DNA from 3 places in the Halomonas sp. SCS19 genome. Region 2 is predicted to be linked to each of the others. Evidence: predicted binding sites of a transcription regulator. Region 2 holds the regulator's gene; each other region holds the start of a gene.
What was found. Region 2 encodes PhoB, which activates phosphate uptake and scavenging genes when phosphate is short. Its sites were predicted from a motif close to TGTCATANNNNTGTCANA; they were not measured.
Positions count from the first base shown of each region.

Region 1: the regulator PhoB is predicted to act here: its motif matches at 2,868-2,885, upstream of NFH97_RS11210 (UTRA domain-containing protein).
Region 3: the regulator PhoB is predicted to act here: its motif matches at 7,730-7,747, upstream of NFH97_RS12445 (PhoX family protein).

Region 1 is NZ_JAMSHN010000001.1:2,551,492-2,561,460, forward strand. Features, by position in the region: gene NFH97_RS11195 (ABC transporter permease) at 1-608, opposite strand, end outside; gene NFH97_RS11200 (alkaline phosphatase family protein) at 605-1,474, opposite strand; gene NFH97_RS11205 (ABC transporter substrate-binding protein) at 1,607-2,683, opposite strand; gene NFH97_RS11210 (UTRA domain-containing protein) at 3,001-3,747, shown strand; gene NFH97_RS11215 (LysR family transcriptional regulator) at 3,785-4,687, opposite strand; gene cuyA (D-cysteate sulfo-lyase) at 4,877-5,920, shown strand; gene hisD (histidinol dehydrogenase) at 5,990-7,306, shown strand; gene NFH97_RS11230 (DegT/DnrJ/EryC1/StrS family aminotransferase) at 7,329-8,561, shown strand; gene NFH97_RS11235 (TRAP transporter substrate-binding protein) at 8,606-9,589, shown strand; gene NFH97_RS11240 (TRAP transporter small permease) at 9,676-9,969, shown strand, end outside.
Region 2 is NZ_JAMSHN010000001.1:2,010,062-2,020,030, reverse strand. Features, by position in the region: gene NFH97_RS08740 (chorismate--pyruvate lyase family protein) at 84-722, shown strand; gene ubiA (4-hydroxybenzoate octaprenyltransferase) at 920-1,813, shown strand; gene phoB (phosphate regulon transcriptional regulator PhoB) at 1,928-2,617, shown strand; gene phoR (phosphate regulon sensor histidine kinase PhoR) at 2,678-4,006, shown strand; gene NFH97_RS08720 (YnfA family protein) at 4,038-4,373, opposite strand; gene cysZ (sulfate transporter CysZ) at 4,477-5,205, opposite strand; gene phoU (phosphate signaling complex protein PhoU) at 5,345-6,079, opposite strand; gene pstB (phosphate ABC transporter ATP-binding protein PstB) at 6,112-6,885, opposite strand; gene pstA (phosphate ABC transporter permease PstA) at 6,972-8,537, opposite strand; gene NFH97_RS08695 (ABC transporter permease subunit) at 8,534-9,742, opposite strand; gene NFH97_RS08690 (PstS family phosphate ABC transporter substrate-binding protein) at 9,827-9,969, opposite strand, start outside.
Region 3 is NZ_JAMSHN010000001.1:2,825,927-2,835,895, forward strand. Features, by position in the region: gene NFH97_RS12395 (NAD(P)H-flavin reductase) at 1-222, shown strand, start outside; gene folM (dihydromonapterin reductase) at 219-932, shown strand; gene NFH97_RS12405 (hypothetical protein) at 1,014-1,169, shown strand; gene NFH97_RS12410 (hypothetical protein) at 1,283-1,450, shown strand; gene NFH97_RS12415 (3-deoxy-7-phosphoheptulonate synthase) at 1,767-2,846, shown strand; gene NFH97_RS12420 (transglycosylase SLT domain-containing protein) at 3,050-3,685, opposite strand; gene NFH97_RS12425 (LysR substrate-binding domain-containing protein) at 3,917-4,933, opposite strand; gene NFH97_RS12430 (FMN-dependent NADH-azoreductase) at 4,964-5,674, shown strand; gene NFH97_RS12435 (DUF1989 domain-containing protein) at 5,910-6,626, shown strand; gene NFH97_RS12440 (hypothetical protein) at 6,843-7,565, opposite strand; gene NFH97_RS12445 (PhoX family protein) at 7,890-9,969, shown strand, end outside.

The DNA of each region.
Region 1 (9,969 bases), 540 kb from region 2:
GTGAAGGTGCCGGCCAGGGCCGGCCACAGCACCGGCAGGCCGATGCGCTGCCAGTAGGCGATGCGCCCGGCGCCGAGCAGGCTGGCGGCATCACGCCATTCGGCCTTGAGGCCGGCGAAGGCCGGGAACAGCAGCAGGATGCCCAGCGGAATCTGGAACCAGGTGTAGATGACGATCAGCCCGCCGGTGGAGTAAAGACGCACGTCCTCGATGATGCCGAGTCGTTGAAGCGCCAGGGTCAGCACGCCGTTGGCCCCCAGCAGGATGATGAAGGCGAAGGCCAGCGGCACGCCGGCAAAGTTGGAGGTCATGTTGGTGAAGGCGATCATCGCTCGCCTCAGGCGTCCGCCGGAACGCACCAGGGCGTGGCAGGTCAGGGTGGCGATGACCAGGCCGATGGCGCTGGACACCAGCGAGATGGTCAGGCTCTTCCAGATCGCCTGGCGGAAGAACGCCGACTGGGCGATCTCCTGAAAGTGGCCAAGGCCCCAGTCGCCGTTGACGTTGAAGGCACTGATCGCGACCCAGGCCATCGGCGCCAGCTGGAAGGCGGTGAATATCACGGCGAAAGGCACAAGCCACAGCCAGGCCGGTAGGGGCGCCTTCACGAGCCGGCCTCCTCGTTGCAGGTGGCGTTCGCGGTGGATGCGACGCCTGCGCTGCTGGACGCGGCCAGCAACTCGGGATGCCAGGGCTTGTCGTGGGAGAGCCCGAGGACGCTTGCCAGGGTGCCGCACAGGTGGGTCTGGCGGATGACCCGTCCGGCGGGGTCGGCAAAGGCGTCGCCGAACAGCCACAGCGGCACCCGGCGTTCTTCTTCCAGCAGGCCCGAGTGGGAGCGATCGGCGTTCATGCCGTGGTCGGCGGTGATCATCACCTGGCAGCCGTCGGCCAGCCAGCCTGGCAGGTAGTCGGCCAGGGCGATGTCGGCGTGGCGGGCGGCGTTTCTGTACTGGGGCGAGTCGCCGCCGTGACGGTGGCCGGTATCGTCGATGTTCATGCTGTGAACCAGCAGGAAGTCCGGCGCGTGGCGTTGCCTCAGGGCCTCGGCGTCGCTGAACAGGTGATCATCCGGATAGTGGTCCTGCCAGTAGAAGATGCCGGCCTGGATGGCCGCCGCAGGGTCGTCGAGAAAACGGTCGCGGGTGCGCTCGAAGGGCGCCTTGACGTAGAGCTCACTGACCCAGTGATAGGCCGCCGCAGCGGTGGCAAGGCCCTGGCCGCGGGCCAGGTCGAACAGGCTGATGCCATGGGACCGGCGCACGATGTCGTTGTGCACTACCCCGGAGTCCACCGGGCGATCGCCGGTCAGCAGGCACTCGTAGAGCGGCCGAGACATGGCCGGCAGCTCGCAGTCGAGGTGGGTGGTGTAGCCGCGTCCGGCCTCTACCAGGGCGCTCAAGTGGCCCATGGCGTGATGGCCGACGGCGTGATTGAGGCCGTCCAGCACCACCAGTATGACGGGTCTGGTCATGATGACTCCCGGCCGCGCGGCAATACAGGGCGCGGCGCTGTCGCGATAAGACGTGGAATGCGCTGAAGACAGGCCACTTGGGCACTGTCTTCAGCGGTCGATCGACGTAGCGGCGCTGTCCTCAGCGCTTGATCACTGCTGGTGGATCAGCACCTCGGACTGCCACTGGCGCGGCAGCACCTTGGCGCTCTGTTCCCAGGCGGCAAAGTCCTGGATCGGACGGGCGCTGGCGTACTGCTCGTTGGGCAGCAGCTTGGCGGCGATGTCGTCGGGCAGGGTCAGGTGCTCGGCGCGGATCGGGCGAGCGTAGCCCTCGGCCAGGTTGAACTGCCCTTCGTCGGACAGGATGTACTCACGGGCCAGCTTGGCGGCGTTGGGGTGCTGGGCGTGGGTGTTGATGATGGTGGCATAGCCGGAGGTCACCGAAGCGTCCGAGGGGATCACCACCTCGAAGGCGTCACGGTCGATCTGGTCGCGGTAGTTCAAGGCGTTGAAGTCCCACAGCAGGGCCACTTCCACTTCGCCCTTCTCCAGGTTGGCGATGGACACGTCGGCCAGCGACAGTCGGCCCTGCTCGGCCAGTTCGGCGAACAGCTCGAGGCCCGGGGCCAGATTGCCCTCGTCGCCACCGGCGGCGTAGGCGGCGGCGAGTACCGCATTGTTGGCCTGGGAAGCCTGGCCCACGGCGCCCACCGATACCGAGTAGTCACCCTCGCGCAGGTCGGTGAAGGAACTCGGGCGCTGGTCCTCTTCCACCAGGTTCTTGTTGATCATCAGCGCAATGGTGCCAGTGTAGCCGAGCATCCAATGGCCATCGTCGTCCTTGGCCCAGTCGGGGATCTCGTCCCAGGTGGTGGGCTTGTAGGGCTGAGTCACCCCCTGCTGCACCGCGATCGGACCAAAGGCGAAGCCGACGTCGCCGATATCGGCGGTGGCGTTCTCGCCCTCGGCCTTGAACTTGGCGACTTCCTCGGCGGAGCTCATGTCGGTATCGGTGTGCGCCAGGCTGTAGACGCTTTCCAGGTCGGCCCAGGTGTCCTTCCAGTTGGCCCAGGTGTCGGGCATGCCGACGCTGTCGACGCGGCCTTCCTGCTTGGCGGCCTCGATCAGTGACTCAAGCTCGGCGGTGTTTGCCTGGGCGGCGGTGGACAGCAGGCCAACGCAGGCCAGGGCGGTCAGGGTCGGGTAACGCAGAGAAGTGACGATCACGAGAGGGTCTCCGGGTCAGGGGCGAGAAGTCGACGGAAACCGATGCGCCTTTCTGGTCTAGATCAGTTCCCGTTGACGATCACCCTAAGGAGCTAGCGTGACAGCCTCGTGTCAGTTGCGTGGCAGTCTCGTCTCAGTCCATATGAGCTAGGTAAAGGACGAAAAACCCGACTCGTTCGAGCACTGTCATCGCGTTGTCACCGGCTTGCCACTAGACTGCTGAAATTACGTTGAACCTTCTTTGGTCTATACCAGAAAGCTGGACGCCGCCGGATACTGCCCGGCGGCGATCCTGGTCAGAGCTTCGAGAGTCCGCCTTGCCTACTGTCCCTGACGACACCTCGCACGACGCCTCCCCCTCCCATCGCCTGCGCGAGCGTCTTGCGCCCTTGCTGAGTCTGGCCTCGACACGGGGCGATCGCCGTCTGCCCAGCGAGCGAGACATGATGGCGCGCCTCCAGACCACCCGCATCACCCTGCGCGAGGCACTCAATGAGCTGGAGGCGGAGGGCTGCGTGTATCGCGAGAATCGGCGCGGCTGGTTCGTGTCGCCGCCACGGCTACGCTATGACCTGTTGGCCTGCCTGCCGTTTCACGAGATGGTGCGATCCCAGCAGCGCAGCGCCCGCACCCTGTTGCTCAGTGCCGAGGAAGTGATCGCGCCCGTCACGGTCGCCCGCCGGCTGGGACTCGCCGAAGGCGAGCGCGTCTACCGCATCTGTCGTGCCCGGCTGGTGGACGAACGCCGGGTGCTCTACGTGGAACACCATCTGTTGCCGCGCTGCTTTCCCGCCATTCTGGAGTTCGATCTGGCGCGGGAATCGCTGACCGAGCTCTACCGCCGCGAGTACGGCATCCGGGTCGGGCGGGTCAGCTACGAGCTCGGCACCTGTGTACTTTCCAGCGACGCCGCCAGCGCGCTCAACGCGGTACGCGGCAGCCCCGCCCAGCGCATCACCCGCATCAACCACGACCAGAACGGCCGTGCCATCGACTGTGATGATGAGTACTGGCGCCACGACGCCATCGAGCTGACGCTTTCCGCCGCCCCTCAGGGAGTTTGAGGTGCGAGATCGAGGGGCTTCGAACTGCAGGGGAGTGCTAGACCGCGGGAGGGCGTTCTTCCAGCAGGTGCCACAGGGGGGCTGCCACTGCCGCTTCGTCGCGATGGCGATAGCAGGCCACTTCCAGAGAGGGGCCGCCGAGGATTTCCTGCAAGGAAATCAGCTTGCCGCTCTCGAGGTCTTCCTCGATCAACCCGTGGGGTAGCCAGCCGATGCCGAGACCGGCCAGGGCGAGTTGGCGAATGCCGATGGTGAAGGCGGTCTCGCAGACCAGTTCGATCTCGTAGTGGCGTTGGGCATCGAGCAGGTAAGGCGTCGCCAGGGCCTGGCCAAGAAAGCTGTCCGGATCGTAGCCGATCAAGGGCAGTCGTTGACCTTCCTCGAGTTCGTGCATGAGACCACCGTGATGATCCGATGCGCACACCGGCAACAGCCGTTCAACGCCCAGTGACAGCCGCTCGACGCTGTCGCTGCCGCTGAACAGGGGGGCGCCCTCCAGCTCCGAACACAGCAACAGGTCGGCCTTGCCTTGCTCGAAGTCGTGGATGCACTGGCTGCGGTCGGACGAGGTGATCTGCAGTCCCACCTCAGGCGCGTGATGACGCAGGTGGCGCAACAGGCGCGGCAGGTAGCTGACGGTCAGGGTGTGCTGGGTGGTCAGAATGGCCCTGGGCCCCTGGCGGGCATCGCTTCTGAGACGACTGCGCATGGCGTAAAGGCGTGCCAGCCACTCTCGTAATTGGGGCTCGTACGCCCGCGCGTGGGCGGTCAACTCCAGGCGCGAGGCGCTGCGATCGATCAGCGCCACCCCCAGCCATTCTTCCAGCTGGCGGATACGGCGCGAGAATGCCGGCTGGGTGACGTGGCGCCGTTCGGCCGCCTGGGAAAAGGTGCCCGCTTCGATAAGCTCGAGAAAATCCTCTATCCATTCGATCTTCATTGGTGTTTTGGTCTGCCTTAGTGGGTGGCGGCCGGGGCTAAGCAGTGGCTATGCAAAAATTTAACAGCTGGCGAGCAACTTGGCATTGGTCTCATGTTCCAGGCGAGGCTTAACTTGGAAGCGATCGCTCGAGGGCAGGCCTTCAGGCCTGCTGTGTCTTTCGACGTAGGTCGTCAAGAGAGCACGCCAATGCCAACAATGACTCGCCTGGAGGCCCGTATGCACCTGTCCCGTTTTCCCCGTGTCCGTCTCGGCCATATGCCCACTCCGCTGGAGCCCATGGACAACCTGAGCAAGCTGCTCGGCGGTCCGCGGCTGTGGATCAAACGCGACGACTGCACCGGCCTGTCCACCGGGGGCAACAAGACCCGCAAGCTTGAATTCCTGATGGCCGACGCCCTGGAACAGGGCGCCGACACCATCATCACCCAGGGCGCCACCCAGTCCAACCACGCCCGCCAGACCGTGGCCGCCGCCTGCAAGCTGGGGCTCGAGTGCCACATCCTGCTGGAAGACCGCACCGGCAGCGAGGACCCCAACTACAACTACAACGGCAACGTCTTCCTTGATCAGCTCCACGGCGCCAGCGTCGAGAAGCGCCCGGGCGGTGCCGACATGGCCGCCGAGATGGAAGGCCTGGCCGATCGTCTGAAGAGTGAAGGCAAGAAGCCCTACATCATCCCCGGCGGCGGCTCCAACGAGATCGGTGCCCTGGGCTACGTCAATGCCGCCCTGGAACTTCTGGCCCAGGCCAACGACATGGGTCTGCGCATCGATCATCTGGTCCACGCCACCGGCAGCGCCGGCACCCAGGCGGGCCTGGTCACCGGCCTCAGCGCCTGCAACGCCGGTATCCCGGTGCTCGGCATCGGCGTTCGCGCGCCGAAGGACAAGCAGGAAGCCAACGTCTTTGCCCTGGCCCAGAAGACCGAAGCCAAGCTCGGCCTGTCCGGCGTCGTCAGCCGCGACCAGGTGGTCGCCAACTGCGACTACGTGGGTGAGGGCTACGGTGTGCCCACCGACAGCATGATCGAGGCGGTCACCCTGCTGGCCCGTCACGAAGGCATCCTTCTGGACCCGGTGTACTCCGGCAAGGGCATGGCAGGGCTGATCGACCTGATCCGCCAGGGCCACTTCAAGCAGGACGAGAACGTCGTCTTCCTGCACACCGGCGGCGCCGTTGCGCTGTTCGGCTATCCCGATACCTTCGGTTTCCCCGACTACAAGGGCTAGGCCCAGGGCGCTTCAGGGCAGGCGCCCGCTGAGTTCGGGCGCCCTCGACGACGTTATTCGGAGACAACAATGACCATTCGTCATCTCAAGACGGCGGAGGCCGCCGCTGGCGTTGCCGCCGAAGACCAGCGCGTGACGGAAGCGGTGCGTGGCATGCTCGAGGATATTCGTGCCCGCGGCGAGGCGGCCGTGCGCGAATACGCCGAGAAGTTTGACGGCTGGACCGGCGACTTTGTGTTGAGCGACGACAAGCGGCGTCAGTTGATCGACAGCGTGCCCCAGTCGGTCAAGGACGACATCGACTTCGCCCACCGCCAGATCCGCCGTTTTGCCGAGGCCCAGCGTGACAGCCTGACCTCCTTCGAGATCGAGACCGAAGAGGGCGTGCTGCTCGGTCAGCGTGTGCTGCCGGTACACAGCGCCGGCTGCTATGTGCCGGGCGGCCGCTACGCTCACGCCGCCTCGGCGCTGATGAGCGTGGCCACCGCCAAGGCCGCCGGTGTCGAACACGTGGTGGCCTGTTCGCCGCCCCGGGGCGACAGCATCAACCCGGCGGTGGCCTACGCCATGCATGTGGCCGGCGCCGACATGATCCTCGAGATGGGCGGCGTCCACGCCATGGCCAGCATGGCCTTCGGTCTGTTCGGTGGCCGCGAGGCCGACATCCTGGTCGGTCCCGGCAACGCCTACGTGGCCGAAGCCAAGCGCCTGCTGTTCGGTGAAGTGGGTATCGATGTGTTTGCCGGCCCCACCGAGTCGGCGATCATCGCCGACGAATCCGCCGACCCGATGACCATCGCCGTCGACCTGGTGTCCCAGGCCGAGCACGGCCCGAATTCACCGGTGTGGCTGTTCAGCACCAGCGAAGCGATCGCCCGCGAAGTGATGGAGATTCTGCCGAAAGTCGCTGACGACATGCCCAACGCGGATATCGTTCACGCTGCCTGGCGCGACTTCGGTGAGGTCATCGTGGGCGACAGCCGCGAGGAGATCGTCGCGATCAGCGATCAGTACGCCTGCGAGCATCTGCAGGTGCTGTGCGAGGATCTGGACTGGTGGAAGCAGCATTTGAGCAACTATGGCTCGCTGTTTCTGGGGGAGGGCAGCACCGTCACCCACGGTGACAAGTGCTCCGGTACCAACCATATCCTGCCGACCAAGCGCGCCGGGCGTTACTCCGGTGGACTCAATGTCCACAAGTTCATGAAGGTGCTGACCACCCAGCAGTTGAGCGTCGAGGCCAATCTGACCTTCAGCGCGGTGGGATCCCGGATTTCCCGCACCGAGGGCATGGAAGGCCACGCCCGGGCCTGTGACTGGCGCCTGGCCAAGTACTTCCCCGAGCAGGAGTGGGATTTCCCTGTTCACCGTCAGGCTCGTTACTGAGTCGCAAGCGAAGGAGCCTGCCATGCGCCGTTTTGCCAAATCCTTCACCCAGCAGGAAGCCATCTCTGACGACGCCATCGCCTCGGCGGTGGCCGTGCTCCAGAGCGGTCGCCTGCATCGCTACAACCTGGCCGAAGGCGAGGCCGGTGAGACCGCCCTGCTGGAGTCCGAGTTCGCCGCGAGCCTGGGTGTCGACTACGCACTGGCCTGCGCCTCCGGCGGTTATGCGTTGCAGCTGGCGCTGCGCGCCTGCGGACTCGAGGCCGGCGACAAGGTGCTGTGCAACGCCTTCACCCTGTCGCCGGTGCCCGGCAGTATCGTCGCGGCAGGGGGCGAGGCGGTACTGGTGGACATCCTGGACGATACCACCGTCGATCCCGGCGACCTGGATCGCGCCGCTCGCGAGAGCGGTGCCGGCTTCTTTGTGCTGTCGCACATGCGCGGCCATATCGGCGACATGAACGCCATCGTCGCGGTGTGCGAGTCCCACGGCATCGTGCTGATCGAAGACTGTGCCCACACCATGGGGGCGGCCTACGATGGCCGACCCAGCGGCACCTTCGGCAAGGCAGGCTGCTTCAGCACCCAGACCTACAAGCACATCAATTCCGGAGAGGGCGGACTTCTGGCCACAGCCGATGCCGAGGTCATGCGGCGTGCGGTGATCCTGTCCGGCTCCTACATGCTGTTCGATCGGCACCTGGCCGCACCCGCGCCCGAAAGCTTCGCCGAGACGCGTCTGATGACACCCAACATGAGTGGCCGCATGGACAATCTGCGGGCGGCCATCCTGCGTCCTCAGCTGGCCGAGATGGAGCACCGCAAGACGCGCTGGAATTCGCTGTATCGGCGCATGGAGCAGCGTCTTGGAGATATCGCCGAGGTGTGCCTGATTGACCGGCCCGCCAGGGAGGACTTCGTCGGCAGCTCCATCCAGTTCCGCCTGCCGGCGCTGGGCGCCGACACCATTGCGCGCTTTGTCGAGGGCTGCGAGGCCCGCGGCATTCCGTTGAAGTGGTATGGCAAACCCTTGCCGGAGGACTACACCAGCCGCTACGACAGCTGGGGTTATCTGGCCGGCACACGTGCGCTGCCGATCGCCGACAGAGTACTCGCCACCCTGTGTGACCTGCGCCTGCCGCTGACCTTCGATCAAGCAGACTGCGACGACATCGTCGCGCTGATGAGCGCCGCCATGGATGAGGCGGTGCAGCCCCCCGAGGCAACACCCGACAAGGCGCTCGGCTCTCGCTGAGCCACGTCTGACGACGCAATAACAAGACATCCGGAGTGACAATAATGTTCAAGAAGACTCTACTTACCGCCGCCATCGTCATGGCAGCCACTGCCACCGCCGCAGAGGCCAAGACCTTCAAGGTCGGCATGGGCGATCCCATGGACTCCGACCAGGGGGCCCTGGCCCAGCGCTTCGAGGAGTTGGTCGAATCGCTGTCCGACGGCGAGATGCAGGTCGAGTTGTTCCCCGGCGGCCAGCTCGGTTCCGAGACCGGCATGATCCAGGACACCCGCATCGGCAAGCTGGACTTTGCGCTGGTCGGTGTCGGCAACCTGACGCCCTACGCAGCGCGTCTGGGCGCCTTGACCATGCCCTATGCCCTGCGTAGCCACGCCGATGCGGTCAAGGCCACCACCGGCCCCCTGGCCGATCGGTGGAACACCATCGCCGAGGAAGAGGCCGGTGTGCACATCGTCAGCTGGCTGTACTCCAACTTCCGTCACCTGACCAACTCCCAGCGGCCGGTGACGACCCTCGCCGACGTCGAGGGACTCAAGGTTCGCGTGCCGCAGAACGAGATCATGCTGGCCAGCTACGAGGCCTGGGGCGCCAGCCCCATCAGCATGTCCTGGCCGGAGGTCTTCACCGGCCTGCAGCAGGGCGTGATCGATGGCCAGGACAACCCCTACATCGTCAACAGCACCATGAAGTTTCACGAGGTGCAGGACCACCTCACCGAACTTCACGCCCAGTACTCGCTGCAGCCCATCGTGATGGGGGTGCGCAGCTACGAGCGTCTGTCCGACGAGGAGCGAGCGATCATCGATCGCGCCGGCCTGGAGGCGCAGCTGTACGCGCTGCAGTTCCAGCTGACCAAGGCCTCCGAGGCGCGCGCTGCCATGGAAGCCGAAGGGGTCGAGGTGGCCACCCTGGAAGATGAGGATGAATGGATCCGCATCGCCCAGGAAGAGGTGTGGCCGCAGTTCTACGAGGACATCGGTGGCCAGGAAGCCTTCGAGGAAATGCAGGCGGCGCTCGGTCACTGATCGTTGTCGCCGCGGGCGGCGGTCGCTGACCGCCGCCCGGGTCTTGTTGTCATCGCTGCTGCATTCCCGTCGGGAAGGAGGCCTCCATGCTGGCCAAACTCAACTATATCGAAGACTACGCCTGCCGCTTTCTGCTCGGGCTCTTTGTCATTCTGCTGTTCGTTCAGGTGGTGATGCGCGTCACCCTGGGCATCGGCATGGCCTGGATCGAAGAGCTCGCGCGCTACGCCTTCGTCTGGTTCGTCTTTCTGGGCGCCGCCCACGCCGCCCACTTGAGCGCGCATAACCGTCTGCAGACCCATATCAAGCTGATGCCACGCAAGGTGGCCAATACCCTCTTGTTGCTGGTGGATCTGATCTGGGTCGCCTTCTGTCTGGTG
Region 2 (9,969 bases):
GGTGAGTGCTGGGCCACATGGTACACTATGCGCCGACCGACCGGAGCACCGCCCTCCGGTGACGACAGCCCTGCCGAGGCCGCATGACACAGCTTCCTTCCACATTCCGCTCCCTGGGGGAGCGCTCGGGGTCCGAACCGGGTAATCCCGCGCCAGCCACAGCCGCTTCGCCGAATGCCGACGCGGCCGATATCGTCGACCCCGGCTGGGTGTCGCTGGCCTCCGGTGGCATCGCGGTGCCCGCTGACTGGCACGCCTGGCTGGCCTCGCGGGACTCCCTGACAGAACGCCTGATCGAGGCGGCAGGCGCCGGGCACTTTCGCGTACGCCTGCTGGCGGAGGCCAAGGGCCTGCCGTGGCCTGACGAGGCCCACGTGCTGGGCCTGGCCAGCGACGAGCAGGCCTGGCTGCGCGAGGTCGCCCTGTGCGTGGACGAGGAGCCCTGGGTGGTGGCGCGCAGCGTGGCACCGATCGTCGAGCGTCACGACGCTCCCTTCGAAGGCCTCGGCGAGACCTCTCTCGGCAGCTGGCTGTTTCGCCAGCCCGATCTCGAGCGCAGCGCCATTCAGATCGGCCGTAACACCAGGCCGATCCACGGCTATACCGGACTGTGGCAACGCCGCTCGGTATTTCGTCACAGCGGCTGGGTGCTGCTGGTGCAGGAGAGCTTTATGCCGACCATGGGCCGAGCGTTGTCGCTGTCGGCCTCTGCCACCGGCTGACTAGCTGTCGCTCACCGGCTGTCACCCCGCCATCGCCCTTCCGTCGCCACCTTCGGAGCGAGCCGCCTGGCTGGTCATGGCCGTCGGCTCGCGCTAGGCTGCGCCAAGGCTTCTCGGCGATGTTTCTCCGAGGAGCGACTGTTGCCCGGCTTACGCCTCATTTTCGCCTGACCTGCGCCAGAGCATGAGAGAGACCGATGGATCGTTCGCTGCTGCGTCCCCCTGGATACCTGAACCGAATTCCCGACTTTCTGGCGCTGATGCGTCTGGACCGCCCCATCGGTACCTGGCTGTTGATGTGGCCGACCCTGTGGGCGCTTTGGGTGGCCTCCGAGGGCATTCCGGCCCGTGACACCCTGCTGATCTTCGTCGCCGGCGTCTACCTGATGCGGGCGGCGGGCTGCGTGGTCAACGACTACGCCGATCGCCACTTCGATGGCCACGTCAAACGCACCAAGAACCGACCGCTGGCCACCGGCCGCATCAGTGAGCGGGAGGCCAAGGTGCTGTTCGTGTGCCTGCTGGGATCGGCCTTCGCGCTGGTCTGGCTGACCAACGGCTTTACCGTGTGGCTGTCGTTGATCGGAGCGGTGCTGGCCGCCAGCTATCCCTTCATGAAACGCTACACCCACTTCCCCCAGGTGGTGCTGGGCGCAGCCTTCTCCTGGGCCATTCCGATGGCCTTCGGCGCGGTGCTCGGCGAAGTCCCGATGGTCGCCTGGCTGCTGTTTACCGCCAACGTGCTGTGGACCGTGGCCTACGACACCGAATACGCCATGGTCGACCGCGACGACGACCTCAAGATCGGCATCAAGTCCACCGCGGTACTGTTCGGCCGCTGGGACACCCGTATCATTGCGCTGTTGCAGCTGGCTACCCTGGGGCTGCTGGCCTGGGCCGGCAGCCTGCTGGCGCTGGGCGGCTTCTTCTGGCTCGGCTGGCTGGCCATGGGCGCGACCTTTGTCCACCAGCAGCGGCTGATCAAGAGCCGTGACCGCGACCGTTGCTTCCAGGCCTTTCTCAACAACCACTGGTCGGGCCTATTGCTGTTCGCCGGACTCGGACTGAGCCTCTACCCCTCCCTCGGGTGAGGGAAATGCCCGTCTCGGTCGCTCGACAATGGATACAATGTCATCTAATTGTCACATTGACGTGGTGTCATTTGTCACCGTCGAGTGTAAGACCCTGACCAAGAGGCTCCCGGGATGACCGCCAAGACCGTACTGATCGTCGATGACGAAGCCCCGATCCGCGAAATGATCGCGGTGGCGCTGGAAATGGCCGACTACCGGGTGCTCGAGGCGGACAATGCTCAGGCCGCCCACGCCATCATCGTCGATGACCAGCCAGACCTGCTGCTGCTGGACTGGATGATGCCGGGCACCAGCGGCATCGAACTGGCCCGCCGGCTCAAGCGCGAGGAAACCACCGCAGAGCTGCCGATCATCCTGCTCACCGCCAAGGGTGAGGAGGACAACAAGATCCAGGGTCTCGAAGCCGGCGCCGACGACTACATCACCAAGCCATTCTCGCCGCGAGAACTGGTGGCCCGACTCAAGGCAGTGCTGCGACGCGCCACTCCGCGGGGCGTCGAGGACCCGGTGGAGGTAGAAGGCCTCAAGCTCGACCCGGTCAGCCATCGCGTCAGCGTCGACGGCAAGTCACTGGACATGGGCCCCACCGAATATCGCCTGCTGCAGTTCTTCATGACCCACCAGGAGCGCGCCTACACCCGTGGCCAGTTGCTCGATCAGGTCTGGGGTGGCAACGTCTACGTGGAAGAACGTACCGTCGACGTGCATATCCGCCGCCTGCGCAAGGCCCTGGGGGAACCCCATCAGCAACTGATCCAGACCGTACGCGGTACCGGTTATCGCTTTTCGGCCAAGGTCTGAGCGAGCCATCGACGCAACGCAGCACCAGGAGGGATGAGGTGAACGGAGCCGAGAACTGACGTGGGTCGTCTGTGGAGACGAGAAGTCTGGCGCCTGGCCGTGCTGGTGGGTCTCGGCGCCTTGCTGGGCTGGCCCTTCTCGCTGTCCAGCGTAGGCATCGGCCTGGGCCTGGCGCTTGGGCTCAGCTATCACCTGCGCAACCTGCACGCGATGCACGACTGGCTGACCCACCGCCCCCAGCAGGAACCTCCCACCGCCAGTGGCCTGTGGGGCGAGCTGTTCGATCGCCTCTATCGCTATCAAAAGGGCCAGCGGATCACCCAGCGCCGCCTGCGCTCGACCCTCCAGCGTATCCAGGAGTCATCCGAGGCAATGCGCGACAGCGTGGTGATGCTCGATCGCCACGGCGACCTGGAGTGGTGGAACAGCTCCGCCGAGCGCATGCTCGGCCTGAAGCCGGCGCTGGACCGCGGCCAGCACATCACCAACCTGCTGCGCGACCCGCGCTTCGTCGGCTACTTCAATGCCCGTGACTACCGCGAACCGCTGAGCCTGCCCTCCCCCATCGACGAGAACATGATCCTGCAGTTCCAGATCACCCTGTACGGTGACGATGAACGCCTGGTCATGGCCCGCGATATCACCCGTCTGCATCGCCTGGAACAGATGCGCCGCGACTTCGTCGCCAACGTCTCCCACGAGCTGCGCACGCCGTTGACCGTGCTCACCGGCTACCTGGAGACCTACAGCGACATGGCCGGCATGCTGCCGGAGCGCCTGGGCAAGGGGGTCGCCCAGATGCAGAGCCAGACGCGCCGCATGCAGAATCTGGTCAACGACCTGCTGCTGCTGTCACGACTCGAGAACGACCAGGGCGGCAGCGACCACGTTCGCCTCGACCCCACCACCCTGCTGCAGGCGGTCAAGCGCGACGCCGAGGCATTGTCAGGCGGGCGCCAGCAGATCGAGGTCGTCGTCGAAGAATCGCGCAGTCTCACCGGCAGCGAGAAGGAGATGCACAGCGCGGTCTCCAACCTGGCCTTCAATGCGGTGCGCTACGCCGGTGACGGCGCCCATATCACGCTACGCTGGCGTGCCTACGGCGAAGGCGCCTGCCTCGAGGTGGAAGACGACGGCGAAGGCATCGATCCGAGGCACCTGCCACGCCTTACCGAACGCTTCTACCGGGTCGACAAGGGCCGCAGCACCGCCACCGGTGGTACCGGCCTGGGGCTTGCCATCGTCAAGCACGTGCTGCTGCGCCACGAGGCACGCCTGGATATCGACTCCCGACTCGGCGAGGGCGCAACCTTCCGCTGCATCTTTCCCTCGAGCCGGCTGGCAGCGGCCGACCCGGTGGCGCTCGGCCGCGCAGGCGCTGTGCACTAGGCCCCGCCAGAACGAACAGAGCGTGCTCCCATCAGCTCCTGGGCCCCAGCAGGATGACCGCGGCACCCACCAGACACAGCACTCCCCCGATCAGGTCCCAGCGATCCGGCAGGCGCTGCTCGACCCACCACAGCCAGCCCAGCGACGCCACGATGTAGATGCCCCCGTAAGCGGCAAAGGCACGCCCGGCGTAGTCGGCATCGATCTGACTGAGCAGCCAGGCGAAGGCCACCAGACTCGCCACCGCGGGCAGCAGCCACCAGGCCGAGGCGTCATCTCGCCACCAGCGCCACACCGCAAAGCAACCGGCGATCTCGGCCAGCGCCGCCGCGATATAGAGCAAAAGACTAGGCAACAGCGCCGTCATGGTGCCTCCCTGCTTTCCCCTTTTGATGCCGCACGTCCATCGACAGCGCTACTCAACGCCGTACGGCCATCGACAACGCCGATAGCGGTGCTCAAACTGCTGCTCAACGCCTTACCACCGGCAACTGCCGATAGTGCTGATCCCACATCAGCACCGCGCCGGCCACGGCCCCGGGGATCAGAAACAGGTTGGCCAGCGGGATCCAGGTGATCAAGGTCACCAGGCCACCGAAGCTGAGACTCGGCCACCAGCGCGCCGACAGGCGCTTGCGCATGTCGGCGAAGCTGACCTTGTTGTTATCCATCGGGTAGTCGAGGTAGGTGATCGCCATGACCCAGGCGCTGAAGGCCGCCCACAACAGCGGCGCGATCAGGTTGACCACCGGAATCCAGCTCAGGATAAACAGCCCGATCATGCGCGGCAGGATATAGGCCAGCTTCAACAGCTCCCTGCCCAGGGCGTCGAGACCGGTCTTGAGCCAGCCACGATCATCGATGGGCTCGCGGCCGGTCAGCTCGACCTCGGCCCGGGCTGCCAGGAAGCCGTAGAAGGGGGCGGCGATCAGGTGGGTAACCAGGGTAAAGCTGAAGAACACGATCAGCACGAGGCTGACCACAAACAACGGCCAGATCAGCCAGTCGAGCCATTCCAGCCAGCTCGGCACCATGGCCATCCAGCTATCGAGCCAGCCACCGAACTCACCGAGCACGTAGCTGAGCATGCCGGCGTAGACCAGCAGGTTGACCAGAATGGGAAGAAACACATAACGACGCAGGCCCTGGCTATAGACCAGGCGGGTTCCGCGGCGGACCGCCTCGAGGGCATTCAGCATGACATCGATCCTTGGCAGTGGCTGAAGATGACAGTGCCCCAACGACATCGGGCCATCGTCTCGACGATGGCCCGATGCTCAGAGTGCAGGCAACGACCCTGACGGGGCCGGCCTATTGACGCCGCTCAGGGCGTCGAGGTCAAGACGTGCTGCTGTCGTCGAGCAGTTCCTGGTTGAGGTCGTCAGGGTCGATGTGACGGATATCCAGGCCCTTGACCAGATAGATGACGTACTCGGCCAGGTTGTTGGCGTGATCGCCGACACGCTCCAGCGCGCGCAGGATCCACATGATGCCCAGTACCGGAGAGATCGAACGCGCATCCTCCATCATGAAGGTCATCAGCGAGCGCATGGCGCTCTGATACTCGCTGTCGACCCGCTCGTCTTCCTGCACCACCTGCATCGCCAGTTCGGTGTCGAAACGCGCGAAGGAGGTCAGGGCGTCACGCATCATGTGACGCACGTGCTCGCTGATATTGCGCACCTCGACGAAGCCGCGGGTGCCGTTGTTGCCGTCGACCAGTTCGATGGCGTTGCGCGCGATCTTGCTGGCCTCATCACCGATACGCTCGAGATCCGACGCCGCACGAATCACCGCCAGTACCAGTCGCAGGTCCGAGGCCGCCGGCTGACGGCGTGCCAGCACGCGGGTACACTCGTCGTCGATCTTGACCTGCATGTCATTGACCGCACGGTCGTTGTCGACCACACGAGAGGCCAGTGCAGAGTCGGCGTCGAGCAACGAACTGACGGCATCCTGCACCTGCTTTTCCACCAGGCCACCCATGGCCATCAGGTGGGTCTTGAGTTCCTCGAGCTCATGATTGAACTGCCTCGAGATGTGCTGGCTGTGGGTATCGCTGGTGATATCCATGAAGGTCTCCTGAAGAAGCATGGGACGGGACGCTAGCCCACCATGCGTCCAGTGATGTAGTTTTCGGTGCGCCTCAGGCGCGGATGCGTGAACAGGGTGTCGGTCGGGCCGTACTCCACCAGCTCACCGTTGTGCAAAAACGCCGTATAGTCCGACACCCGCGCCGCCTGCTGCATGTTGTGGGTCACCAGCACCAGGGTCAGATGCGGCTTGAGTGTGCGAATCAGCTCCTCGATCTTCAGCGTCGAGATCGGATCCAGGGCCGAGGCCGGCTCGTCGAGCAACAGCACCTCGGGTTCCACCGCCAGGGTCCGGGCGATGACCAGACGCTGCTGCTGGCCTCCCGAGAGCGACCAGGCCGACGCCCGTAGACGCCCCTTGACCTCGTCCCACAGCGCCGCCGACTTCAGTGCCCATTCGACCACATCGTCGATGCGGCGCTTGCTCAAGCCTCCCTGCAGACGCAGGCCAAAGGCGACGTTGTCGTAGATCGACATGGGGAAGGGGTTCGGTGCCTGAAACACCATGCCCACCCGACGCCTGAGCTCGGCCACCGCCACCCTGGGGTCATGGATATCGTGGCCGTCCAGATGAATCTGGCCGTGACGACTGACGTCCTCATTGAGGTCGTGCAGACGATTCAAGGCGCGCAACAGCGTCGACTTGCCGCAGCCCGACGGCCCGATAAAGGCCGTGACCCGATGGCGTGGAATGCGCAGGGTCAGATCCTTGAGCGCCGTCTTGCCGCCATAGGCCAGGGTCAAACCCTGGATATCCAGGCAGGTATCGGCCGCGGAAAACTCCATGACCGCCCCGCGTCGATTTCCCAGTCTTGCCTGGGCCAGCTGACGCTTGGGCAGCTCGCCATCGATGGACATTGCCTCTCCCTGCATCATCGGCGCACCGGGGCACCATGACGCTTACGCAAATAGTGACGCATGAATATTGCAGTCAGGTTAAGCACCAGAATCACCGTGACCAGCAGTAGCGCTGTGGCATACACCAGCGGCATCGCCGCCTGGACATCGCTGGAGTGAAAGGCCGCGTCATAGATGTGATACCCCAGGTGCATGAACTTCCTTTCAAGGTGGAGGAAGGGAAACTCCCCGTCCAGCGGCACCTGCGGCGCCAGCTTGGCGACCCCGACCAGCATCAGCGGCGCCACCTCGCCGGCGGCCCGGGCCACCGCCAGGATCAGGCCGGTCAGCATCGCCGGCGTGGCCATCGGCAGCACCACCCGCGTCAGGGTCTCGAAGCGCGTGGCCCCAAGCGCCAGGGCGCCTTCACGCTGGTGCAGCGGGATCCGCGAAAGACCTTCTTCGGTGGCCACGATCACCACCGGCAAGGTCAACAGCGCCAGGGTCAGCGAGGCCCACAGCAGCCCGCCGGTGCCGAAGGTCGGCGAGGGCAGCGTCGATTCGAAGAACCAGCGATCGATGCTGCCGCCGATGCCATAGACGAAGACCCCCAGGCCGAACACGCCGTAGACGATGGACGGCACCCCGGCCAGATTGCGCACGCCGATCCGGACCAGTCGGGTCAATCGACCCTGGTGGGCGACCTCATTGAGATAGACCGCCGCCAACACCCCAAAGGGCGTGACCAGAATCGACATCAACAGCACCATCAGGATGGTGCCGAAGATCGCCGGCCAGACGCCACCAGCGGTATTGGCGTCGCGTGGCCCCTGGGACAGAAACTGCCACAGCTCCCGCACCCAGTGGCCGAGTTTTTCATGCCAGGCCATGGCGTTGGGGCGCCAGGCCTCGAGTATCTCGGCAAGGGCTTGTTCCTGACGGCGCCCTTGACCATTCTCGAGCACCACCAGGTCACCCTGCATGCGCTGCTGAAGCTCACTGGCCCGGCGCTGCAGGTCGGCCAGACGCCGATCCTCCGAGCGGTGGCCATCCTGGTCTTCCATGCTGCGGATCAGCGGTAATATCTCGTCGTGGGTCAGACGCCGACGTTCGTCGCGCAGGGCATTGATCTCCTTCAGCCGGGACTCGAGCACCGTCCAGGCATCCGGACCGGTCAAGCGCTGATCACCCGACTGCAAGGCCACCAGACGCCCCAGGAAGGTGCCCCAGTGGCGCCGCTCCAGCACCACCAGATCCTCCGGCGTGGTGTCTTCGGTGATCTGGTCATTGGCGAGCCACCGCCAGATGCCACCGCCGTCATCACGATTGGCGGTCAGATAGCGCCGCTCCAGCCCCTGCCCGGAGGGTAGTTCGCGGGTCTCCAGGGGAACCCCTATCACCATCTCACCGCTCTTCAGGGTCAACTGGTGGACCGTCGCTGGCCAGAAATTGGCCAGGCCCTTGACGCTCAACAGCACCAGCAAGGCCCCCAGCATGATCAGCGACAGCGCCACCGAGGCCGCTGCCAACCAGGCCCAGGGGCCCTCTCGAGTGCGCCGCTTGCCGGGCATGCCCACCGCGGTGTGGCCGGGAATCTTCATGCGTCCCCCTTACGCCGGGTAAAACGACGCTTCAGGCGGGCGCGCACCACCTCGGCCAGGGTGTTGACCAGAAAGGTGAAGGCAAACAGGGCCAGCGCCGCCAGCAGCAACAGCCGATAGTGGCTGCCCCCGGGTGCGGCTTCCGGCAGTTCGATGGCGATGCTCGAGGCCAGCGACCTCAAGCCATCCAGCGGGCTCGCCGTCATCAGCGCGCTGTTGCCGCTGGCCATCAGCACGATCATGGTCTCGCCCACGGCGCGCCCGGCGCCGATCATGATCGCCGAAAAGACACCTGGCAGCGCCACCGGCAGCATCACCCGGGTGAGCGTCTGCCAGCGGGTCGCGCCCATGGCCTGGGCGCCTTCGGCCAACTCCCGAGGCACATCGCTCAGCGCATCCTCGGCAAGCGCGTAGATGCCGGGAATCACGGCAAAACCCATGGCCAGCCCGACGATCAAGGCGTTGCGTGCCTGCACGTCGAGCCCCCAGGACTCCTCGACCCACAGGCGCAGGTCGCCATCGAACCACCATCCTTCCCACATCGGCGCCACACTCATCGCCAGCCACACCAGCAGCAACAGACAGGGTATCAACCACAGGGCCGCCCAGCGTAACGTCAGGGCAGCCTTCAGCCGATCGGGCAACCACCGGTAGCCCAACGCCAGCAGCACCACCGCCGCGGGCAGCACCACCACAATCGACAGCGACTGCGCCAGGTGACGTTCGACCCAGGGCCCCAGCGCCAGACCCGCGATAAACCCCAGCACCACGCTGGGCATCGCCTCCATCAGCTCCAGCGTCGGCTTGAGCCGTGCGCGCAGGCCGGGAGACATGTACAGGCTGGAGTGCGCCGCAGCACCCAGGGCCAAGGGAATCGCCACCACCAACGCCCAGGCGGCCGCTTCCAGGGTGCCCCACAACAGCGGGGCCAGGCTCGCCTGGGGCACCGCGGCGTCATCCAGCCGATGGGGCAGCCAGCGATACTCGGGCTCGCCGCTCACGTCTGGCGATGACCACAGCGCCTCCAGCGGAAAGCTAGCGCCATCCGGCCAGAACAGCGGCAGCACCTCGACCAGCAGAAATACCGCAATGGCGACCACCGCCAACAGCACGCCAACCCCTCCGGCCGTGATCAGCATGGTCGCCAGGCGGTCACGTCGCTGTCTCGTCTGGTGCAGTGAGGTTATCGGAGAAGGGTCAGACATTGATCTTGGGCCATCGGTGTATAGCGAAAGATTACGACAACTTCATGACACCCAGATGACAACCCGGCCGGGGCCTGGCATCTCTCAAGGCCCGTCCCGTGGCAGTTCAGCCAGCCCCAGGGCATGTCGCTGAGCGGCCAGCACAGACGGCGGCAGCGCCACGAAACCCAGCTCCTTGACCACCCGTTGGCCCGAGGGTGACAGCACCATGTCGAGAAAGGCCCGTT
Region 3 (9,969 bases), 820 kb from region 2:
CATCATGGCCGTATCGACGCCGCACTCGCCGCCGAGCTTGGCGATGTGTCGGGCCACGACGTCTATCTGTCGGGCTCGCCCGGCATGGTCTATGCCTGTGTCGACGTGCTCGCCTCGCTGGGGCTGGACCCGTCACGGGTGTTCTCGGACGTCTTCGCCTACGCGCCACGCGACCCTCTGGTGCCGGTGGTCGGTAGCCTGGTCGGGGAAAAGCAGTCATGAGCGCGTCGCCGATCCTGATTACCGGTGGCGCCCAGCGTCTGGGGCGTCACTGCGCCGAGCGCCTGGTGCAGGACGGCCAGCCGGTGATCATCAGCTATCGCCGCGAGCGCCCGGAGCTCGAGGCCATGCGCGAGCGCGGCATCGTCACCCTCCAGGCGGACTTCTCCAGCGAAGACGGTATCCTCGACTTCCTCGAGCGGCTCAAGAGCGAGACCGGCGCGTTGCGCGCCATCGTCCACAACGCCAGCGACTGGGCACCGGACAGCGATGGCGAGGATGCCGGGGCCGCCTTCGAGCGGCTGTTCCGTATCCATATGCTGGCGCCTTACCTGATCAACCTCCACGCCAAGGCCTTGCTCGACGCCTGCAGCGAGCCTCAGCGGGACATCGTCCACATGACCGACTACGTGGTGCAGAAGGGCTCGCGCAAGCACGCCGCCTACGCCGCCACCAAGGCCGGGCTCGACAATCTGACGCTGTCCTTCGCCGCGCGTTATGCCCCTGAGATCCAGGTCAACGCCATTGCACCCGCGCTGATCATGCTCAATCAGGGCGATGACGAGGACTATGCCGCCAAGGCCAGGGCCAAGTCGGCGATGGACATGGTGCCGGGGCCCGGGGTCATCTACCAGAGCCTGCGCTACCTGCTCGACAACCGCTATGTGACCGGGACGACCCTGGCTGTGGACGGTGGCCGCCACCTGCGCTGAATCGCCGGCGGACTCGCCTGACCCGAGGAATCCCCCTAGACTCTGGATGACCCTGACAACAACATCACAAGGAGGCGACCCATGGCCCATCACGACGACGACCTGCATGGCGACAGCTCTCACGACGGCTTTCATGACGAAAGCGGATTCCTGACGATCTTTCTCGGCCTGGTGGTGATGGTCGGCATGACCTGCCTGCCGGCGACCATCGGCTGGGTGCAGCTGGCGACAGGCTAGCCAGGGACGTCAGTCGACCATGGTCGACGGCACGGCGCTTTTCCTGCCCGTGCACAGGGGTTGCCATTTGCTCCGGCGCGGGGCAGGATGAAACAAGATTCGAGGAGACACCGATGACCGATCACGCAAACCCGACCCGACCCCGACCCGATGGCAGCGAAAGCGCCCTCGTCGGTGCCGTCGTGGGCTCGGATTGTGTGCATGCGGACGCGGTGTCCTTTTATTGGCCCAGCTTTTCCTGGTATTGGTTTGATACCGGGGCGCTGGTGCGCGAGGCCTGATCCAAGTATCTGGCACTCGCGAGGCGCTCCCCCCCCAGGGCCGCCTCCCAGAACCCCCGGACGGCTGCCCGTCCGGGGGTTCCTTGTTTGTATGGCCAGACGTTTTCACTCAGTAGCACTCACCTGCGAAAGGCAGGCAACCGGAGCAATGACATGACCGCATATCGACTCTTCGCCAGCACCATTTCCCATGGCTATGCCTATGGCGATAGCTGGCGATTTATCGACGCGCGGTCGGCCCAACTGGCCACCTCCGACCGTGAGCGCCTCGGTGGTCGACGCACCCAACGATGTACGACCACACGGAGCTGATACCATGACCGCCAGCCTTTCGCTTGCCACCGCCGACCTCAACGCTGCCGCGACGCAAGAGACCGCCCCCCAGATGACCCTGCCGACCCCGCAGGCGCTCAAGCGCCAGTGCCCACTCGGGACGACCCTGAGCGATCGCGTCGACGCTCAGCGTCAGCAGATCCGTGACATTCTCGAGGGTCGTGATGATCGCCTGCTGGCGGTGGTCGGGCCCTGTTCGATCCATGACCCCAGGTCGGCGCTTGAATACGCCCGGCGTCTGGCCTCCCTGGCCGACAGCATCCGTGATCGAGTGCTGGTGGTGATGCGGGTGTACGTCGAGAAGCCCCGCACCACCGTGGGCTGGAAGGGCCTGGCCTATGACCCGGACCTGGATGGCAAGGGCGACATGGCGCGTGGGCTCGAGCTGTCACGCCAGCTGATGCGCGAGATCGTCGAGCTGGGTCTGCCGGTGGCCACCGAGATCCTGCAGCCGATGATCGCTCCTTACCTTGAGGACCTGCTGGCCTGGGTCGCGATCGGCGCACGCACCACCGAATCCCAGCTGCATCGCGAGATGGCCAGTGGCATCGGCGCGGTGGTCGGCTTCAAGAACGCCACCAGCGGCGACGTCCAGGTGGCACTGGACGCCATGCGCTCGGCCGCCCACCCCCACCAGCACTTCGCGGTGGGCGAGCAGGGGCAGCCGGTCATGCGCGAGACCGCCGGCAACCCCTACACCCATGTGGTGCTGCGGGGCGGCCACGGTGAGCCCAACTACGGGGTCGACGCGGTCGCCGCCGCCAGGAAGGCGCTGATCGGCACCGGCCTGCCGCCGCGGCTGATGGTGGACTGCAGTCACGCCAACGCACGCAAGGACCATCGCCGTCAGAGCGAAGTCCTGCTCGAGGTGCTGGCCCAGCGTCTGGCCGGTGACACCTCGCTGATCGGGGTGATGCTCGAAAGCCACCTGAACGAGGGCAAACAACCCCTGGAGCCCGGCAAGCTGCGCTACGGTGTCTCGGTCACCGACGCCTGCATCGGCTGGGAGACCACCGAACACCTGTTGAGCCTGGCTGCCGAGCGTCTTGCCCAGCAGGGTTGAGCCCGACGATGCGAACGAACCAGACCAGAGGCCCTTTCGGGCCTCTGGTCGTTTATGTCCGGCGTAACTGGCTCGCGTCGCGGGTGGGGACGTGACTCAGCGGCAGACGGGTCATACCTGATAGAAGCTGTCGCAGCGGAATTCCGCCTCGCAGGCCGCCAGTTGGCTGCGGTAGCGGGAAGCATAGTGGGTGGCCACCTGACTCAGCGGCAGAAGGGCCATACCTGATAGAAGCTGTCGCAGCGGAATTCCGCCTCGCAGGCTGCCAGTTGGCTGCGGTAGCGGGAAGCTGTGCTAGCCACCTCCCGCGCCGCGCGTTGCACCGCCGGCTTGGCGCGATAGCTGCCGCGCTGATAGCCTCCCTGGCCTTCGTGGTAGGCCAGGTACAGGTGCTCGGGGTTGGACAGTGACACCCCCGTCATGCGCCGCGTGCGGGCGTTGTACCAGCCGATGAAGTCGGTGGCGTCGTCCATGTCGGTGCGACTGGCGAACAGCCCGCCGGCGGCGTCATCGTATTCGCCCCATACCGGATCCTGGGCCTGGGCATAGCCGTAGGCCGAGGACGGGCGCGTCCACGGAATGAAGCCCAGCAACTTGGTACGTGGCGGCCTGACGTGGCTGCGAAACGACGACTCGCGCTTGATGAAGGCCATCTGGGTCCAGGGGGGCGTGCCCCACTTTTCATAGGAGGCCTGGGTGGCGTCGTACCAGTCAGGCTGCTGGCGAAAGATCTCGCACAGATTGTCCTGATGGCTCGGCGGCGCCGGGGCGAAGGCGGCGCAGCCGCTGAGAGTAACAAGCGCCGCGGCAAGCACCGTAGTGAGTAGAGCAGACCGCATCCCTGGCATGGCCCGTTTCACAACATTTTCCCGTTTTAGTGATATCGCCCCCAGTATGCCCTCCCGTGCAGTGTCGGGTCATCCTCACATGTCCCACCGGCTGCTTCGGGTCATCGGAGAGGGGGCGATGGGGCGAACGCCTTCGATGTTCGATGACGTCTGAGTTCGATCATCCAGCGCCACGCTCAAGGCCAGGACGGTCATTTCTTGCGGGAAGGCAAACGGGTTGCATCAAGGTGCCTGTTGTTCGCCTATGGTAGCGGTTGCCGCTGAAAACGCCTGTTGAAGCCAGACCACCACCTTGTCGAGGATGGCATTGTCGGACATTGTTTGGCTCCTGATCAGGTGGTAGTGCAGTCCCGGTAGAAACGGGCCGAATGGCACCTCCAGCACACCACGAGCGATCTCATCCTGCACCAGGGTCAAGCCCAGCAGGGCCACGCCCTGACCGGAGATAGCGGCCTGGATCGCGTGACTTTCTTCGGAGAAGGCGAGTCGAGGCCCCAGCACGGCAGGGGTAGACCCCAACGCCTGACACCACTGAGCCCAGCCGGGCAGGCCAAGGTTCGGACAGTACCAGTCGAAATCGATATGACGAACACCCCTGAGGTCGTCGACGCCAGCCAGCTGGAGTTGCGGGCTGGCGACCAGGGCAATGCGATCGGTCGCCAGGGTCACCACCTCATGGTCCGGATAGGGGCCCATACCGTAACGAATCGCCAGGCGGGTTCCATGCGTCAGATCAAGCACGCTCTCGCTGGCATGGATATTCAAGGCGATATCGGGATTCGTCGAATGAAAGTCGGTCAATCGAGGAAGCAGCCACTGGCTGGCGAAGGCCGGAGTGCAGGAGAGGGTGACGCTGGCGGGTGTCGTTCGCTTGAGCAGACTTTCCAATGCCTCGGCGAAGGCGTCAAAGCCCTGGCGTAGCACGGGAGAAAGCTCCGTTGCCGCGTCGGTCGGGATCACCTGGCGGGTGCGACGCTCGAATAGCGCTACGCCGAGCCAGCTTTCCAGTTCCCGTACCTGGTGGCTGATCGCGGCGGGCGTTACCGCCAGCTCTTCAGCCGCCCCCTTGAAACTACGGTGACGTGCTGCCGCCTCAAAAGCACGCAACTGCGAGAGTGGTAGTCGGCGTCGTTGCATCGCATCCCTATGGATAAAAAATTTTTGTGCATCTGCAAAGAATAGATCGTTTGTCGGCCCGAATCGATTGGAAGATTCTGTCGTTCGTGCTCCACCAAGCATGAGCGGTACTAATCCCAAAGGAGAATCTTCATGGCTACACTGTTGCACCTTGATGCCAGCGCACGCTCCGGACTTTCCGGTAGTCAACCCCACGGATCGCATTCGAGACGCCTCAGCGCCCACTTCGTCACACAGTGGCAACGGGCACGTCCTGACGACAGGGTCGTCTATCGCGATGTCGGCCAGCAGCCGCCTCGTCCTGTCACCGGTGATTGGATTCATGCCGCCTTCACCAAGCCGGAAGCGCGGGATAGGTGGATGCACGAGGTTCTCGCGGAGAGTGATTCCCTGGTCGACGAACTGCTCGAGGCGGATCTGATCATCGCTGGCGTCCCGATGTACAACTTCGGCGTTCCGGCCGGATTCAAGGCTTATATCGACAATATTGTGCGAGTCGGGCGGACTTTCGGCTTTGATCGCTCCCGCCCAGGCTTGCCCTACTGGCCGATGCTGAGCGCCATGGGCAAGCGCTTGGTGGTGCTTGGTGCACGGGGTGACTATGGCTACGAGCCTGGTGAGCGAATGGAGCACACCAACCACGTCGAACCACACTTGCGTACCGTTTTCGCCTATCTCGGCATAGAGGAGTTGCACAGCATCGCCGTGGAGTATGACGAGTTTGCCGGCGAGCGGCTGCAGCAGTCTCTGATTCAGGCGGAGCAACGCGTTGAGGCGTTGGTCGACAGGCTGGCGGCCAGTCTGGACGTTCCTCGCGTTGTTTCCGATCCAGTCTCGGGGTGAGCGCACCTCCGTGACCGCTTCTACGATCGTCCCCTGCTGGGTACCAGATGCTCGGCAACAGATGTGATTCCCTGTCCAGCAAACGTCTGTATTGCAGAACTTGAAATAAGAATAGTCTCGCGGGATGAGAAATTTGCGCGTCTCGCCGTCAGAGGGCCGATGTGGTGAGAGGGAGTGTCTGATTTCCAACAATGTATTCTTCATGATAAGTCGGAAAAATCAGTGAGCGAGGTGGATGATGGGTGGTTATATAAGTAGAGATAGGGAGCCTGATCTGGCGGCTTCTTTCGGTGCGCTGGAAGAAAAACAGTTGTCAGTGAGCCAACCGCTTGCGCGCAATGGTGTTCTGCAGCCAGGAAAGGTCTATTTCATTCCCGCGAGGTGTGGCGCTGCCGTTGTACTGGAAAAAGGGCAGATGCTTACGCTGATTAACGTAAGTGGATTGCAGGTCTGCGATATGTGGGCTTTCAATACGAGTGATCCAGACGAATTTCTATCCATGGAACATACTCGAACCCATCTTGGGCGCTTGGTGCCGGTTGTCGGTGACAGTATGGTTTCCAATAGAAGAAACGAGATGCTGGAACTAGTGGAAGATACTTCGCCTGGGGTGCATGACACATTGATTGCCGCCTGCGATATCAATCGCTATAGACAGCTTGGCGTAAGCGAATACCATGACAACTGTGTTGATAATCTTCGAATGGCATTGCTTGCCATCGGCAAGGAGGTTTCGCATGTTCCATCACCATTCAATGTGTGGATGAATGTTCCACTTGATGGTGATGGCTCACTGACATTTGTGCCACCCGTGGCCAAAAGAGACGACAGGATCGTGTTCAAGGCAATGATGACCTGTTGCGTAGTCATGTCATGCTGTCCCCAAGATATTACGGCGGTCAACGGAGTTGGTAGCCAAACGGAAAGTATAGGAGTCATGCTCGGAGATTGAAGAAACACGGGATAGATGGCGATGCACTGCAACTCCGCCGCCGGCGCTAAAGGTTCTCATTCCGTCGAAGGTAAACTCCAGCCTTTGCGCTCCGGCGGCATCCGGCTCGTCATCGCTCACGATATGACTTCAGCATTCCCTCTCGTCGCTTCAAACGCCTCTACACGTTTTTTGGGCCAGTGGCAGCGAAGTTTAGCGATAGCGATCACGCTGCCTCTACGCGGGCTCGGGCTTCTTCTCCCTAGGCTGACCCTCACCTCCGATGTCCGAGGGCACCAGTGGCAGGTCCTCGGGCAGGTGGCGGGCACAGAAGTCCAGGCAGTCGAGGCCGTTGACGGCCTGGGGGGCCAGTGGACAATTCCATGGCGACTCGCGCAGCACTTCCGGAAGATGGTCGCTCAGGTCCTCCATGTCCTGACTCTTGGGCCAGCACAGCCAGCGCTCCCGTTCAGGGGTCTCGGGGTGGCGCCACTTCAGCATCCAGTCGTCGCCCCAGGGCAGTACGCCCAGGGTGTCGGGTTCGGGCGGCGGCAGACCCTGGAAGGCGCTGGCCCACCAGCGGGGCGAGAGGTGATGGCGTCCCAGGCGTCGGCTGCACTGGGCCAGCAGGGTACGCTGCACCACCATGACATCCAGGGCGCTGTCATCACGATAGAGCACATGGAGCGCGAGAGTGTGCGGTATTACGCAAAGCTCCCGCTCAACCAGTTCATCCAGTGACTCCCTGCTGTCGACCTCCTCGGCCAGGGCGCCGTCCAGCGTTACCAGGGTGACCGATTGTGGCGGTATGACGAGACAACAGGGAAGTGCCTGGTCGAGGCATGAAAGCGATTGGACATTGGCGGCGCTGCCCCGGTCGAGGCTCTGTTGATCGACACAGTGGACCCAGTACCAACGAGGCTCGGGATCTTCGTCGGCTGAAGGGGCGCGTTGGGGCATAAGAAGTATGCGCTGATGTCGGTGTCCCAGATTCCACATGGTTCTGGTCCTGTCGATAGCGATTGTTGGTGCACTGTGTCGACGAGCGAAGCCATTTTCTTTCACCAACTGTTACTCTTTTTACAATAGCGCTACTTCCTGTGCTCTGCGTCAACCTCGTCTATCGTCATACGAGTGTCATCTGGACTACCTAGTGTTGTCGGCGGACCGCCGTCGCCCCTGTGATCGACTTTCCCCTCCGATACCCGAGGCCGGCAACAGTGACTGGCACCGACAGCCCACGCCTTGACGGCGAACAGAGGGCTGCAAGAAGAGGACTGCGCAATGAGCAAGGAAATTGAAGATCATCGTCTGTTGAACCCCAGCCGTAATGAACCCTTCTCCTCGGTGCTCGACCGTCGTCTTTCCCGGCGAGGGGTGATGAAGGGTGGCATGGGCATGGCGGCCATGACCATGCTGGGAAGCTTTGGTCTCTCGGCCTTCGCCAACGAGCCGTCGTCAGGGATGGCCAAGACGCCGCTGGCGCTGGCCTTCGAGTCGATTGCCGGTTCGCGCAGCGACGCCGTGGTGGTGCCGCCGGGCTATACCGCCCAGGTGCTGGTGCCCTGGGGTACGCCGCTTGACGACAGCGCGCCCGAATGGAGCGAGGATCTGACGATGACGCCCCAGGCCCAGGCGGCCAGCGTCGGCATGCATCACGACGGCATGCATCCTTTCGCGCTGGATGAGAGCACGGCCTCCGAGCGCTTCCTGCTGGTGATGAACAACGAATACATCGACGAGAACGCGCTGTGGGCGCCCCAGGGCGGCCCTACCAACATGACCGAAGGCAAGCGTCCGGCGGACGAGGTGCGCACCGAGATCAACGCCCACGGGGTGACCGTGGTCGAGGTGAAGAAGGACGCCGATGGTCGCTGGAGCCACGTCAAGGGTTCCGCCCATAACCGTCGCTACACCAGCGCCACCCCGATGCACCTGTCAGGGCCGGTGGCGGGCAGCGACTATGTCAAGACCAGGTATTCCCCGGGCGGCACCCAGGCTCGCGGCACCAACAACAACTGTGCCCACGGCTACACGCCCTGGGGTACCTACCTCACCTGCGAGGAGAACTGGCCGGCCTACTTCGTCAAGAACGAAGGCCGTACCCTGGACGATGACCGTCTTGGCATCGCCAGTGGTCGCGGACGCTACGGCTGGGAGACCGCCGCGGGTGATGACAGCGAACGCGACGACGAATTTACCCGTCTGATCGGCGACCCCGTCGCCGACGACGCCAGCGGTGACTACCGCAACGAGCCGCGTCAGTTCGGCTATATCGTCGAGATCGACCCCTATACCGGCAGGCAGGCGATCAAGCGCACGGCGCTGGGCCGCTTCCGCCACGAGGGCTGCTGGCCGGGCAAGCTGGTAGCAGGCGAGCCGGTGGTGTTTTACTCCGGTCACGACTCGCGCAACGAGTACATCTACAAGTTTGTCTCGGAGGCGGCCTGGGACCCGGCGGATGCCATCGCTCCCGGCGCCGAGGCCGATCGCCTGGCGATCGGTGACAAGTACATGGACAGCGGCACCCTTTACGTCGCTCGCTTCAACGCCGATGGCAGCGGCGAGTGGCTGCCGCTGACGCCGGACGCTTCCACCCAGGATGGCCGTACCCTGGCCGAGGCGCTGGAACTCGACGCCGATGACCTGGCCGGGGTGATCATCCACACCTGTGATGCCGCCGACCTGATGGGTGCCACACCGATGGATCGCCCTGAGTGGGGCGCGGTGGACCCGTCCACCGGCGAGGTCTACATGACCCTGACCAACAACTCGAAGCGTACCGAAGACGGCACCGAGGCGACCCTGACCGGCGACGGCGACAACATCACCGCGCTGGGCAACGGCTACGCCACGGCACCGGTCAATGCGGCCAACCCGCGGGCGAACAACGAGGCCGGTCAGATCATCCGCTGGCGCGAGGGCAGCGATGCCACCGCCTTCGACTGGGAGGTATTCGTGTTCGGTGCCGCGGCCAGTGACCAGAACAACCTGTCCGGGCTGACCGCCGACAACGAATTCGCCAGTCCCGATGGGCTCTACTTCGATGAGCGCGGCGACGGCCAGGGCATCCTGTGGATCCAGACCGACAACGGCTACGAGGGCGTCACCGAGAGCACCAATGACCAGGTGCTGGCGGTCGTGCCGGCGGAGCTCGAGCGTGCCGATGGTGCCGCCGCGGTGATCTCCGGGGCCAACCAGGACAAGCTCAAGCGTTTCTGCGTGGGCCCCAACGGCTGCGAGGTCACTGGCATCTTCCCCACGCCGGACAAGACCGCGCTGTTTATCAATATCCAGCATCCGGGCAACTGGCCGGCCAGTGACGACGCGACCCAGGCGTCTGATGCCAGCGTGCGACCGCGCG